Regions from separate parts of the Shewanella sp. Scap07 genome, predicted to be linked through region 1. Evidence: predicted binding sites of a transcription regulator. Region 1 holds the regulator's gene; the other holds the start of a gene.
The links. Region 1 encodes LexA, which represses DNA repair genes until DNA is damaged. Its sites were predicted from a motif close to TACTGTATNNNNATACAGTA; they were not measured.

Region 1 (5,555 bases):
GCTTAGCAATAACATTTGATTAATTGCGTCAGCTTCAACCACCAGCTCACCAGATTCGCGCACAAGCCCTTGCTCAATAAATAGATCTAGCACCTGGTTAACGTATTGGGCTACATCTTCAATACCCATAAACAGTTCGGCTTGCAGCAGTGGATAGAGATCTTCAACAGTGGCGATCACTTCATCACGTTGACAATGCTTAACGCGAGTTACGCAGCTGGCAATCAACGATGGAATAATCAATAAGTGGATAATGTTATTGCGATAGTAGGTCATCGCAATCGCGATACTGTCATCAATGGAGATGATATCCCCTAGCGGATCACTATCGAGCTTGAGCTTTTTCAGCTCTAACCCCTGTTGCACCAACTTACTGCCATCACCTTCAACCACCGACGCATACTCGGTATAAGGCAGTGACTTAAGTAGGGTTAGATACAGGTCTAGTTGTTGCTCTAATTGGCTGCGCTGTAGCGCATGCTGCTCTGCGGCCAGTAAGGTTAAACTGGTTAATGTGACCGAGCTGACGGCGGCGGCATCGTTGATATTAGTCATCACCTGATTGGCCAATGTATTGACCACAGGTGTTAGCCAGCTTGGCTTTTGCTCTGGATCTTTAGCAATCTCTTCACGCCATTCTGGCGCTTGCTCATTGAGGAAACTGTGCAGCGTGATTGGCTGGCCGAAGTTAACATAGCCTTGGCCAAAATTACCCAATTTACGAATAGCACCAAATACTTGCCAAACTGATTCTTTCTTTTTCTTCTTACCACTAAGCTCTTTATGATAAGTCGCCACTTCCATGACATGATCATAACCAAGGTAAACCGGCACTAAGGTTACCGGACGCTCTACTCCGCGCAGTACACTGTTAACCGTCATCGCAATCATGCCGGTTTTCGGCGCTAGCAAGCGACCAGTGCGCGAACGTCCACCTTCGGTAAAGTATTCAACCGAATAGCCTTTAGTGAACAATTGGTCGAGATACTCTCTAAATACCGCGGTATAAAGCTTGTTACCACGGAAACTACGACGGATAAAAAACGCCCCGCCACGGCGGAACATGGGACCCGCAGGCCAGAAATTCAAATTAATACCGGCAGCGATATGCGGCGGTACCATGCCTTGATAATAGAGAATATAAGACAGCAGTAGATAATCCATGTGGCTACGATGACAAGGCACATAAATAATCTCATGGCCATCGTGGTGCAACTGACGGATCTGCTCGGCGCCTTTAATATTGATGCCTTTGTAAAGCTTGTTCCACAACCAAGTAAGAAAACGCTCAGCAATACGCACCAGACTATCTGAGTAATCAGCGGCAATCTCGTCTAAGTACTCCATCGCTTTAGCGCGTGCTTCTGTTTCAGAGATCTTCTTATTATTGGCTTCTTCAACGATGGCTTTTTTAAGCGACTCAGACTTAAGCAGCGCATGGAACAACGCTTGACGGTTAGGCAGTACAGGACCCGTCATCACCTTACGCTGTCTATGGAAGTGAACCCGAGCCACTCGCGACAGTTTTTGGGCGATGCGTTTATCCGTTCCATGCTCATCAGCCATATGGCGTAGCGACAGCGCATTAGAAAATTGCACAAAGTTGTGGCGACCAAGAAACAGAATCATCAAACATTTACGCAGCCAGGTGGGGTTTTGACGCTCCAACACTGCCGCACGCATGGTGTCATCTTCTTTGCCAGGGGTACGGCCCCAATACAAGCTTACTGGCACCAATTGAACATCTAGCTCTGGCCGACGTTTATGTGCGCCCAATAGGCGCATAAAAGTGCTTAAATAAGGCGAGTTGCTGGCACGCTTGCCCAAAAGCGGCTTAGCGCCTTCAAGACAGACTACTCGCGGTGTCTGTTCACCATCGACCTGCAGCGGTTCATAGGGGCTAGGCAAACCAAAATTAGCGGTAATTTCACTCAGCGCGGCAATATCGCTGACGGATTCAGTTTTCATCACATAAACCACCGGCCTACTCGGGTCTAAATTAAGATCGGCAAATGGATCATGAGGCACAACGATAGTGTGCACTAACTTTTTTTGAATCCAGCGCAGTGATTTGCGCCAAATAGAGTCTTGTTTGGACATGAGTTTATTATTTTTGAGTCTCGTTGTTAGCCCCATAGAATATCAGAAAAACTCATCAGGTCGCTATTAACCATGCACATTATTAATCTGCCGACCACAATACTGCTAGCTGCCCAGCACAATTACAGCGTACAGTGATAACGGTTCAATTCAGCCTATCGCCAAGTCCCTGCTGCAATAGATAAAATTAATCACTGGTTAATACTTGCACTACTTACAATACTGTATATACTGACAGGTACTGTATGGAAAAACAGGTTTAAATATGAGACCGCTAACCCCGAGACAATCTGAGATATTAGATCTCATCAAAAATAATATTGCTGATACTGGCATGCCACCTACCCGTGCAGAAATTGCTAAAAGGTTGGGTTTTAAGAGTGCCAATGCTGCCGAAGAGCATCTGAAAGCGCTAGCCAAAAAAGGCTGTATTGAAATTATTCCTGGCACGTCTCGCGGTATTCGCCTCACCCAAGAAGATGATGAGTCTGAATCTGGCTTACCCTTGATTGGTCAAGTTGCCGCAGGTGAGCCAATACTCGCCCAAGAACATGTTGAGCAGCACTATCAAGTGGATCCAGCCATGTTTAGACCCGCCGCTGATTTCTTACTGCGAGTACGTGGTGACAGTATGAAAAACATCGGCATTTTAGAAGGCGATCTATTGGCGGTTCATAAAATGGCTCAGGCCCGTAACGGTCAAGTCGTGGTTGCTAGAGTAGAAGACGATGTCACCGTTAAACGCTTCGAAAAAGTCGGTAGCACGGTATTTCTGCATGCAGAAAATGAAGAGTACGCCCCAATTGAAGTCGACTTAAACTACCAATCCCTGACCATTGAAGGCTTGGCGGTAGGTGTGATTAGAAATGGAGACTGGCAATGAACAACTTGATTGGAAGCAGCCCACGCCACCCAGGGCTATGGCAAGATGAAGCCAAACTCAGTAAAGGGGTGTCACGTATGCCCAGCCACACTCAAGGTGTGCAAGAGCTGCAAACCCTGACACCTGAACTCGCACGACTCAGTCAGCAAGGCCAGTGGATTGTATTAATTAGTCCACCCAATATTGGCTATAAACAGATGTTGGCTCAAGCTGGCGTACGCATGGATCGCATTTTGTTGGTACATGCTAAAGACGAGATAGAAACGCTATGGGCAATGGAAAAAGCGCTAACCAGTGGCACCTCTAGCGCAGTAATATGTTGGGCGCCTATGCTAGATAGCCGCGACAATCGCCGCCTAGAATTAGTTGCAAAAAGTGCCACAGCTTTAGGCGTGGTAATTGAAAGCGGCAGTGACCACATTGCTGCTCAGCTACCCTCAGTAGCGGATGTTCACGTTAATCAAGGTTCGTTATTTAGCGCGTTTCATTAGTCCGTATAAGACTGTTTTTCCCATCTAAGCCTCCTTTCGGGAGGCTTTTTTGTTGCTGTTTTTTTTAATAAAAGTTAAAAGTTTGATCTTGATCAAAAATTCAACAGGCAGTAAGTTAGAACAAGATAACAACGATTATTTGTTATATCCGAGCGATTTAGTCGTCACTTTTCCTCTCGTCAATTTGGCTTATGCAGTGAGCTCCGTGCGAGAAAAGAGTAGAAATTGGACTGATATATTCAGCCGTAAGTGCATAGAGTGGTAGCCAACTGGCAAATAACAACACCGCGCTAAACCACCAACGCACTTTGAAGTCATCGTTGCTTTTTTGGGAACCGAAGAGTTTGCATAGAGCAGAGACTTACTGTGTGGCTCTTCTTTGTAGTTGCCTTCGCAATTGACAGAGGAGAAGTCTAGTGAAGCAAGTGTTGTATTATTTGCTGGCGTTGCTGTTTACGCCCCCCATTTTCGCCGCCGATATGCCCCTAAATATGACAAAAGGGGTAACGGACATCAGTAATAAAGTGTTCAGTCTACATATGACGATCCTTTATATCTGCTGTGCTATCGGTGTGGTCGTGTTCGGCGTAATGATCTACTCGATCATCAATCACCGCCGCTCTAAAGGCGCCGTCGCCGCCAACTTTCATGAAAGTACCAAGGTTGAAATCGCATGGACAGTGATTCCTTTCGTTATCCTAATTTTAATGGCTATTCCTGCCACTAAAACACTGATTGCAATGGAAGATACTAGTGATGCCGATATCACCATTAAAGTGACGGGCTCACAGTGGAAATGGCACTACAGCTACTTTGATCATGACATTGAATTCTTCAGTGTGCTTTCAACTCCTAGAGATCAAATTGAGGGTGACGCCACAAAGAGTGAAACTTACCTACTTGAAGTCGACAAACCTTTAGTTATCCCCACCAATAGAAAAGTCCGTTTCTTAATGACATCCGATGATGTTATTCACTCATGGTGGGTACCTGCATTTGCAGTAAAGAAAGATGCTAACCCAGGCTTTATCAATGAAGCATGGACGCGGGTCGACGAACCCGGTACTTACCGTGGTCAATGTGCTGAATTGTGCGGCAAAGACCATGGCTTCATGCCTATTGTGGTTGAGGTGTTATCGGAAGCAGATTTTGACGCATGGATCGTAGCGCAAAAGCAACTCGCTGCCGATGCTGAAGCCGCTGCGCAAGCCGCGTTAACTAGCACATTGAGCATGGACGAGCTAATGGCTAAAGGTGAGCAAGTTTATCTAGCTAATTGTGCAGCTTGCCACCAGCCTAATGGTGCGGGTCTTCCTGGGGTATTCCCATCACTGATTGGCAGTCCGTTGATTGTTGGCCCAGTGGGTGAACATATCGATATCGTACTCCATGGTAAAGCCGGCACTGCTATGCAGGCATTTGCTAAGCAGCTAACTGCAACCGAAATTGCAGCCGTAGTGACTTACGAGCGTAACGCATGGGGCAACAACTCTGGCGATAGTGTTCAAGCAGCAGATGTTAACGGTGGAGGCGCAGACTCTGGCGCCAGTAGCAGTGATGCTGAGGTTCCCGTGACCTTGCCAGCCACTTTGCCTGAGGCTGCCACACAAGTTGAAGCTGTCGTTACCGAAACCGCAGAAGTTGTACTCGATGACCTGACAATGGATGAGCTAATGACGTTAGGCGAGCAAGTCTACATGACGAGCTGCGTTGCCTGTCACCAGCCCACCGGTATGGGTCTTCCTGGTGCATTCCCATCATTGGTTCAAAGCCCAATTATTAAGGGGCCCGTTAGCGATCACCTTGAAATGGTGATTAATGGTAAGCCCGGTACTGCAATGCAGGCCTTCGGTGGTTTACTCAGCCCGCAAGAACTCGCCGCAGTGATTACCTATGAGCGTAACGCCTGGGGTAACAATTCTGGTGATGCTGTGCAGGCATCTGACGTTGATGGTCACGGAAAGTAGGGGAATCAAATGAGCACAATTACACAAGACGCACCGGCCGCTCACGACGATCACCATGATGACCATCATCATGGTGCGCCAAAGGGCTTAATGCGCTGGGTACTAACCACCAAC
Region 2 (5,555 bases), 1.8 Mb from region 1:
CAGTGCTAAGCCAAAAGCGCAGACGGATAATGCCAAGCCTGCGACGCAAACTGCGCCCAAAACCGCAGAGCCAAAGCCGGTTCAGCCTAAAGCTACGGTAGCCAAAGCCTCTGCCTATACCATACAGCTAGGTAGTTTTAACAATGCCAATAATGTAAAAGCGTTAGTTAAGCAGCTTAGAGGCAAAGGGTTTACTGCTTACACTATTCCAGAAAAACCGGTTGATGGTCAGCTAACAAAAGTGTTTGTTGGTCCAGACCTTTCGCGGGTTAAACTCGAAAAAGTGCAGAAGCAGGTAGAGCAAGTCACTAAGCTAAAAGGGCGGGTGATCGCCTACAACCCAACCGAAAAATAGCGTTTCGTATACAGAACACTAAAGCCTTTAAGTGAAACACTTTAAAATAAGCCGCAATAAACCTATTGCGGCTTTGTTTTATATAGACTTATTTAGCTGACGCTGCAAAATTAAACCAGCAGACAGCGATCAATTTATCTGTCGCTAGGGGGTGAGAATCTGCTCCGTCTCTGGTAAGATCGCGCCGTCTTAATGTCATGCTGGATCATCAATTTCAATGGTTTGGATCGATTACGCCATTATCGCTGTTATCGGATTGTCGACTTTAATTAGTCTTCTCCGTGGATTTACCAAAGAAGCCATGTCGCTCGTGGTTTGGTTTGCGGCTTTTTTCATTGCGAGTCAATTTTATGAAGACCTCGCCGTCTATCTAACTCAAATGCAAGATGAGTTACTTAGGAATGGCGTGGCAATTACGATTCTTTTTGTCGCGACGCTCATTTTAGGCGCACTGGTTAACTATCTGATTGGTCAGTTAGTTGATAAAACCGGTCTTAGCGGTACAGACCGTGTTTTAGGCTTGTGCTTTGGCGCCTTAAGAGGCGCATTGATTGTCAGTGCAATATTATTTTTCTTAGATGCTTTTACTGGCGCTCCTAGTACCGATTGGTGGGAGAGCTCCGTATTAGTGCCTGAGTTCGGTGTGGTCATACAGTGGTTTTTTGACTATGTAGAAAACACCTCAAGCTTTGTACCCAAATTATAAAACAGGGCAGGTTACCTGCCTCGGCACGGCTAGTGAGTGCCGACCAAAGAACGATTTGAATATTATAATTATCAGAACATCTTACAATGAGGAATCCTACCCATGTGTGGTATTGTCGGAATAGTTGGCCGCAGTTCGGTTAATCAACCTATTTATGATGCACTAACTGTATTACAGCATCGTGGACAGGATGCAGCGGGTATTGTCACCGTAGATGGTAGTGCGTTTAGACTGCGTAAAGCCAATGGTCTGGTAAAAGACGTATTTGAGCCTAAGCATATGCAGCGCCTACAAGGTAATGCGGGTATCGGTCATGTACGTTACCCTACCGCCGGCAGCTCTAGTGCATCAGAAGCGCAGCCTTTTTATGTTAACTCTCCTTTTGGTATTTCACTTGCGCACAACGGTAACCTAACCAATACCGTGGCATTGCATGAACGTCTTGTTCAGCAGCGCCGCCATGTTAATACCACTTCTGATTCTGAAGTCCTGCTTAATCTGCTTGCCGATGAACTACAGCACACAGATAGCCAACAGCTCACGGCGGATGAAGTATTTGACGCTGTCGCCAATGTGCATAACTTAACTCGCGGTGCTTACGCGGTAGCAGCGCTGATAATTGGTCAAGGTTTAGTGGCCTTTAGAGACCCATTTGGTATTCGTCCTCTTGTACTGGGTAAGCATGAAACCGAGCACGGTACTGAGTATATGGTAGCCTCTGAGAGCGTAGCGCTTGACGCAGTAGGTTTTGAAACCATGCGTGATGTGGCCCCAGGTGAAGCGGTTTATATCTCATTAGATGGTCAGCTTTATACCCGTCAATGCGCGCAATCTCCAAGCTATGCACCTTGTATCTTTGAGTATGTCTATTTTGCTCGCCCAGACTCGACCATTGATAATGTCTCTGTTTACGGTAGTCGAGTGAACATGGGCACCCGTTTAGGCGAGAAAATCAAGAAAGAGTGGGACGATCATGATATTGATGTGGTCATTCCAATTCCGGAAACTTCATGTGATATCGCGTTAGAAATTGCCCGCAATTTGGATCTGCCATATCGTCAAGGCTTTGTAAAAAACCGCTATATTGGCCGAACGTTCATCATGCCAGGTCAACAAGAGCGTAAGAAGTCTGTACGCCGTAAACTCAATGCAATTAATGCCGAATTTAAGGGTAAGAATGTATTGTTGGTGGATGATTCAGTCGTACGTGGTACTACCTCTGAGCAAATTATTGAGATGGCTCGTGAAGCTGGCGCGAAGAAAGTGTACTTTGCCTCTGCCGCTCCTGAGATCCGTTTCCCTAATGTTTATGGTATTGATATGCCAACCACAAGCGAGTTGATTGCCCATGGCCGCGACGTGGATGAAATCAGTAAGCTGATTGGCGCTGACGGTATGATTTTCCAAGACATCAGTGACTTGGTTGAAGCAGTACGTCAAGAAAACCCAGATATTAAGCAGTTTGAAACGTCTGTTTTTGATGGTAACTACATTACTAATGATGTTGACCAAGCTTACTTAGACCATCTAACCCAGCTTCGTAACGATGATGCTAAAGCTAATCGTAGCAAAGACATCGGTACCAACTTAGAGCTCCACAACGTATGTCATCCTTAGGGTTGTATCTGCGTTAGCCAAAGAAACCGACCTTAGGGTCGGTTTTTTTATGGCTGGTATTGGTGCAGTCACAGTGACAAGATTGGTTTTTAATTGAGATGCACCAGCCAAACTGTCATCCACAGTGCAAACAAGACGCTAAGCGCTATGCGCTCGATGCGTTGGCCGAAACTGACAGAAATCAGGGTATTGATGCAGGTAAGCACTATCTGCAAGCTCACCAATAACATCAACACAAATGTTTTGTCATGCTCAAACAGCGGCAAAATCAGCAATGATATCGCGGTAAGCAATAAAAAGTGATACAGCAGAATATGGTCTAAGCGATATTGTGCAGTGGGTAATGTGGTAAGCATAATTGTCAGCCAGTGAAATATTTACCAATTATATTACTCAAATGATAATCATTCTCAATTGAATTTACATTGTAGAATGATAAATATTTTACTATCGCTATTTAAACCATGGCCATTTAGCGTTATTGCCGACGCTCGCGGCGGTGACTGAGATTGCGGACTCAATTAATTTGCGATACAGTTACTGTTAATTTATACAGTGTTAATAATAATCGATGATTCTATATATTGCCGAGAAGCCAAGCTTAGGGCGGGCCATTGCCGACGTGCTGCCTAAACCACACAAAAAAGGCGATGGTTTTATCACCGCAGCCAATGGTGATTGTGTCTCATGGTGTATTGGCCATCTACTTGAGCAAGCAGAGCCCGATAGTTATGACGCTGCGTATAAATCGTGGAAGTTTGAACATCTGCCGATTGTGCCTAGCGAATGGAAAATGCGGCCAAAAACTAAGACACGTGGGCAACTGTCGGTATTAAGAAAATTGGTTAAGCAAGCCAGTCAAATTGTTAACGCTGGCGACCCCGATAGAGAAGGGCAGTTGTTGGTTGATGAGGTCATTGCTCATCTTGGCGTAAAAGGCCAAAAGCTTCAGCAAGCACAGCGACTGCTAATTAGCGATCTTAATCCGCAAGCCGTTAAGCGGGCCTTAGGTCAACTGCGGCCTAACAAAGACTTTGTACCGCTGTCGACCTCAGCATTAGCCAGAGCGCGAGCAGATTGGCTCTATGGCATGAATATGACCCGAGCGTATACCTTACAAGGGCGAAAAGTGGGTTATCAAGGTGTGCTTTCCGTTGGCCGGGTGCAAACCCCCTTACTTGGATTAGTGGTCAGGCGCGACAAAGAGATTGCCAGCTTTGTCAGCCGGCCTTTTTATGAAGTATTAGCCCACCTAAGTACCCAAGATAATGATGCCTTTACCGCAAAGTGGCAGCCCAGTGAAGCGTGCCGCCCCTATATGGATGAAGACGGCAGAGTATTAGCGCGGCGGCTTGCAGAAAATGTCGTTGCTCGGATCAGCCAACAGCCCGCCACTGTCGTCGATTTACAAAGCAAGGATAAGCGGCAAGCCGCGCCTTTGCCCTATAATTTATCTTCATTACAAATTGATGCTAGTAAGCGCTTTGGTATGAGTGCTAAGCAGGTGCTTGATACGTGCCAAGCGCTATACGAAAAACACAAACTGCTGACTTATCCTCGTTCAGACAGTCGTTATTTGCCCAAAGATCAATTTGCGCTGGCGCCCAATGTTATTCGTGCCATATTAACTGGCGCCAATGAACTGGTTGAAGGTCAACCGCAGCCCGATCCGAGTATCAAATCGAAAGCGTGGAACGACAGTAAGGTCGATGCACACCACGCCATCATTCCCACCGAAAAGGTCGCTGACTTAGCCAAGCTTAGTCAAGCCGAGCGCCAGCTTTATTTACAAGTGGCACGCCAGTATTTGGCGCAGTTTTATGCCGCTTATCGATATCATGAAACCCAAGTAGAGATTGAAATAGCTAAAGGCTTGTTTCGCACTAAAGCCAAACAGGAACAATCACTTGGATGGAAAGTACTCTGGCCACAAAAACAGTCAAACCGTGAAGCTGACTCTGATAAAGAACAAGAAAACCTGCAATCCTTACCCGCACTGACGGTCGGTCAGTCGCTGCACTCAGGCCAAGCACAATTACTAGAAAAACAGACTCAGCCTCCGAAAGCGTTCACCGATGCCACCTTGCTCAGCGCCATGACGGGAATAGGCCGCTATGTTACCGATCCTGAAATCCGCAAAATTCTTAAAGAGACCGATGGCCTCGGAACAGAAGCAACGCGTGCCGGGATAATTGAATTGCTGTTTAAGCGCCAATTTATCGAACGTAAAGGCAAAACAATTGTAGCTACCGCGGTCGGCATGGGGCTAATAGACAGTTTACCTAGCAGTGCAACCACCCCAGATATGACCGCGTTATGGGAAAGTCATCTCGACGCTATTTGTCGTAAAGAGTCAAAATATCAAAGTTTTATGACGCCATTGGTGGACACTCTCCAGCAGTTGATCACTCAAGCTGGCGCCCAACTGCCCACTGCGCTACAGGGAGTTAAAGCGCCTGCTCGAGCCAATCAACGCCGTTATAGTAAAAAGCGCACTACCACGAAAAAGTCGTCAACAACCGCAAAATCCGCAACTCGGCGTCAACCTAAAGGTAGTCGAAAAGCCAGTTAAAGTCGGTGAAATTGGTTGCTCAGAACTTGGCAAGGCCGTTACATAAGGTTAACATTGTGTTCATGAGGACGACCTCATTTGCTTTGTTGACCTAACAGAGCAACTTTTCATCGGGGACGGCCCCACTTGTTTAATACACAGTGGAGCTAATTTTTGATGTTACCGAAAACCCTTAAGCACGTTGTTTACCTATGTTTGTTACTGCCATGCCTAACAATCGGCCAGAGCGCGCCAGCGTTGGCCAAACCTACCCACATGGGCTTGCATGGCATGTTGATGTTTGGCGGCCAACAGGGTCTGATTGC

Region 2: FLM48_RS13200 (DNA topoisomerase III) is a predicted target of LexA. The motif match lies at 3,217-3,236, and genes of this name have one in related genera.

What each region holds. Positions count from the first base shown of each region.
Region 1 is NZ_CP041329.1:4,801,848-4,807,402, forward strand. It holds gene plsB (glycerol-3-phosphate 1-O-acyltransferase PlsB) at 1-2,100, opposite strand, end outside; gene lexA (transcriptional repressor LexA) at 2,366-2,983, shown strand; gene FLM48_RS21195 (cell division inhibitor SulA) at 2,980-3,474, shown strand; gene coxB (cytochrome c oxidase subunit II) at 3,891-5,441, shown strand; gene ctaD (cytochrome c oxidase subunit I) at 5,451-5,555, shown strand, end outside.
Region 2 is NZ_CP041329.1:3,021,617-3,027,171, reverse strand. It holds gene dedD (cell division protein DedD) at 1-355, shown strand, start outside; gene FLM48_RS13215 (CvpA family protein) at 573-1,061, shown strand; gene purF (amidophosphoribosyltransferase) at 1,164-2,678, shown strand; gene FLM48_RS13205 (hypothetical protein) at 2,768-3,034, opposite strand; gene FLM48_RS13200 (DNA topoisomerase III) at 3,250-5,250, shown strand; gene FLM48_RS13195 (hypothetical protein) at 5,407-5,555, shown strand, end outside.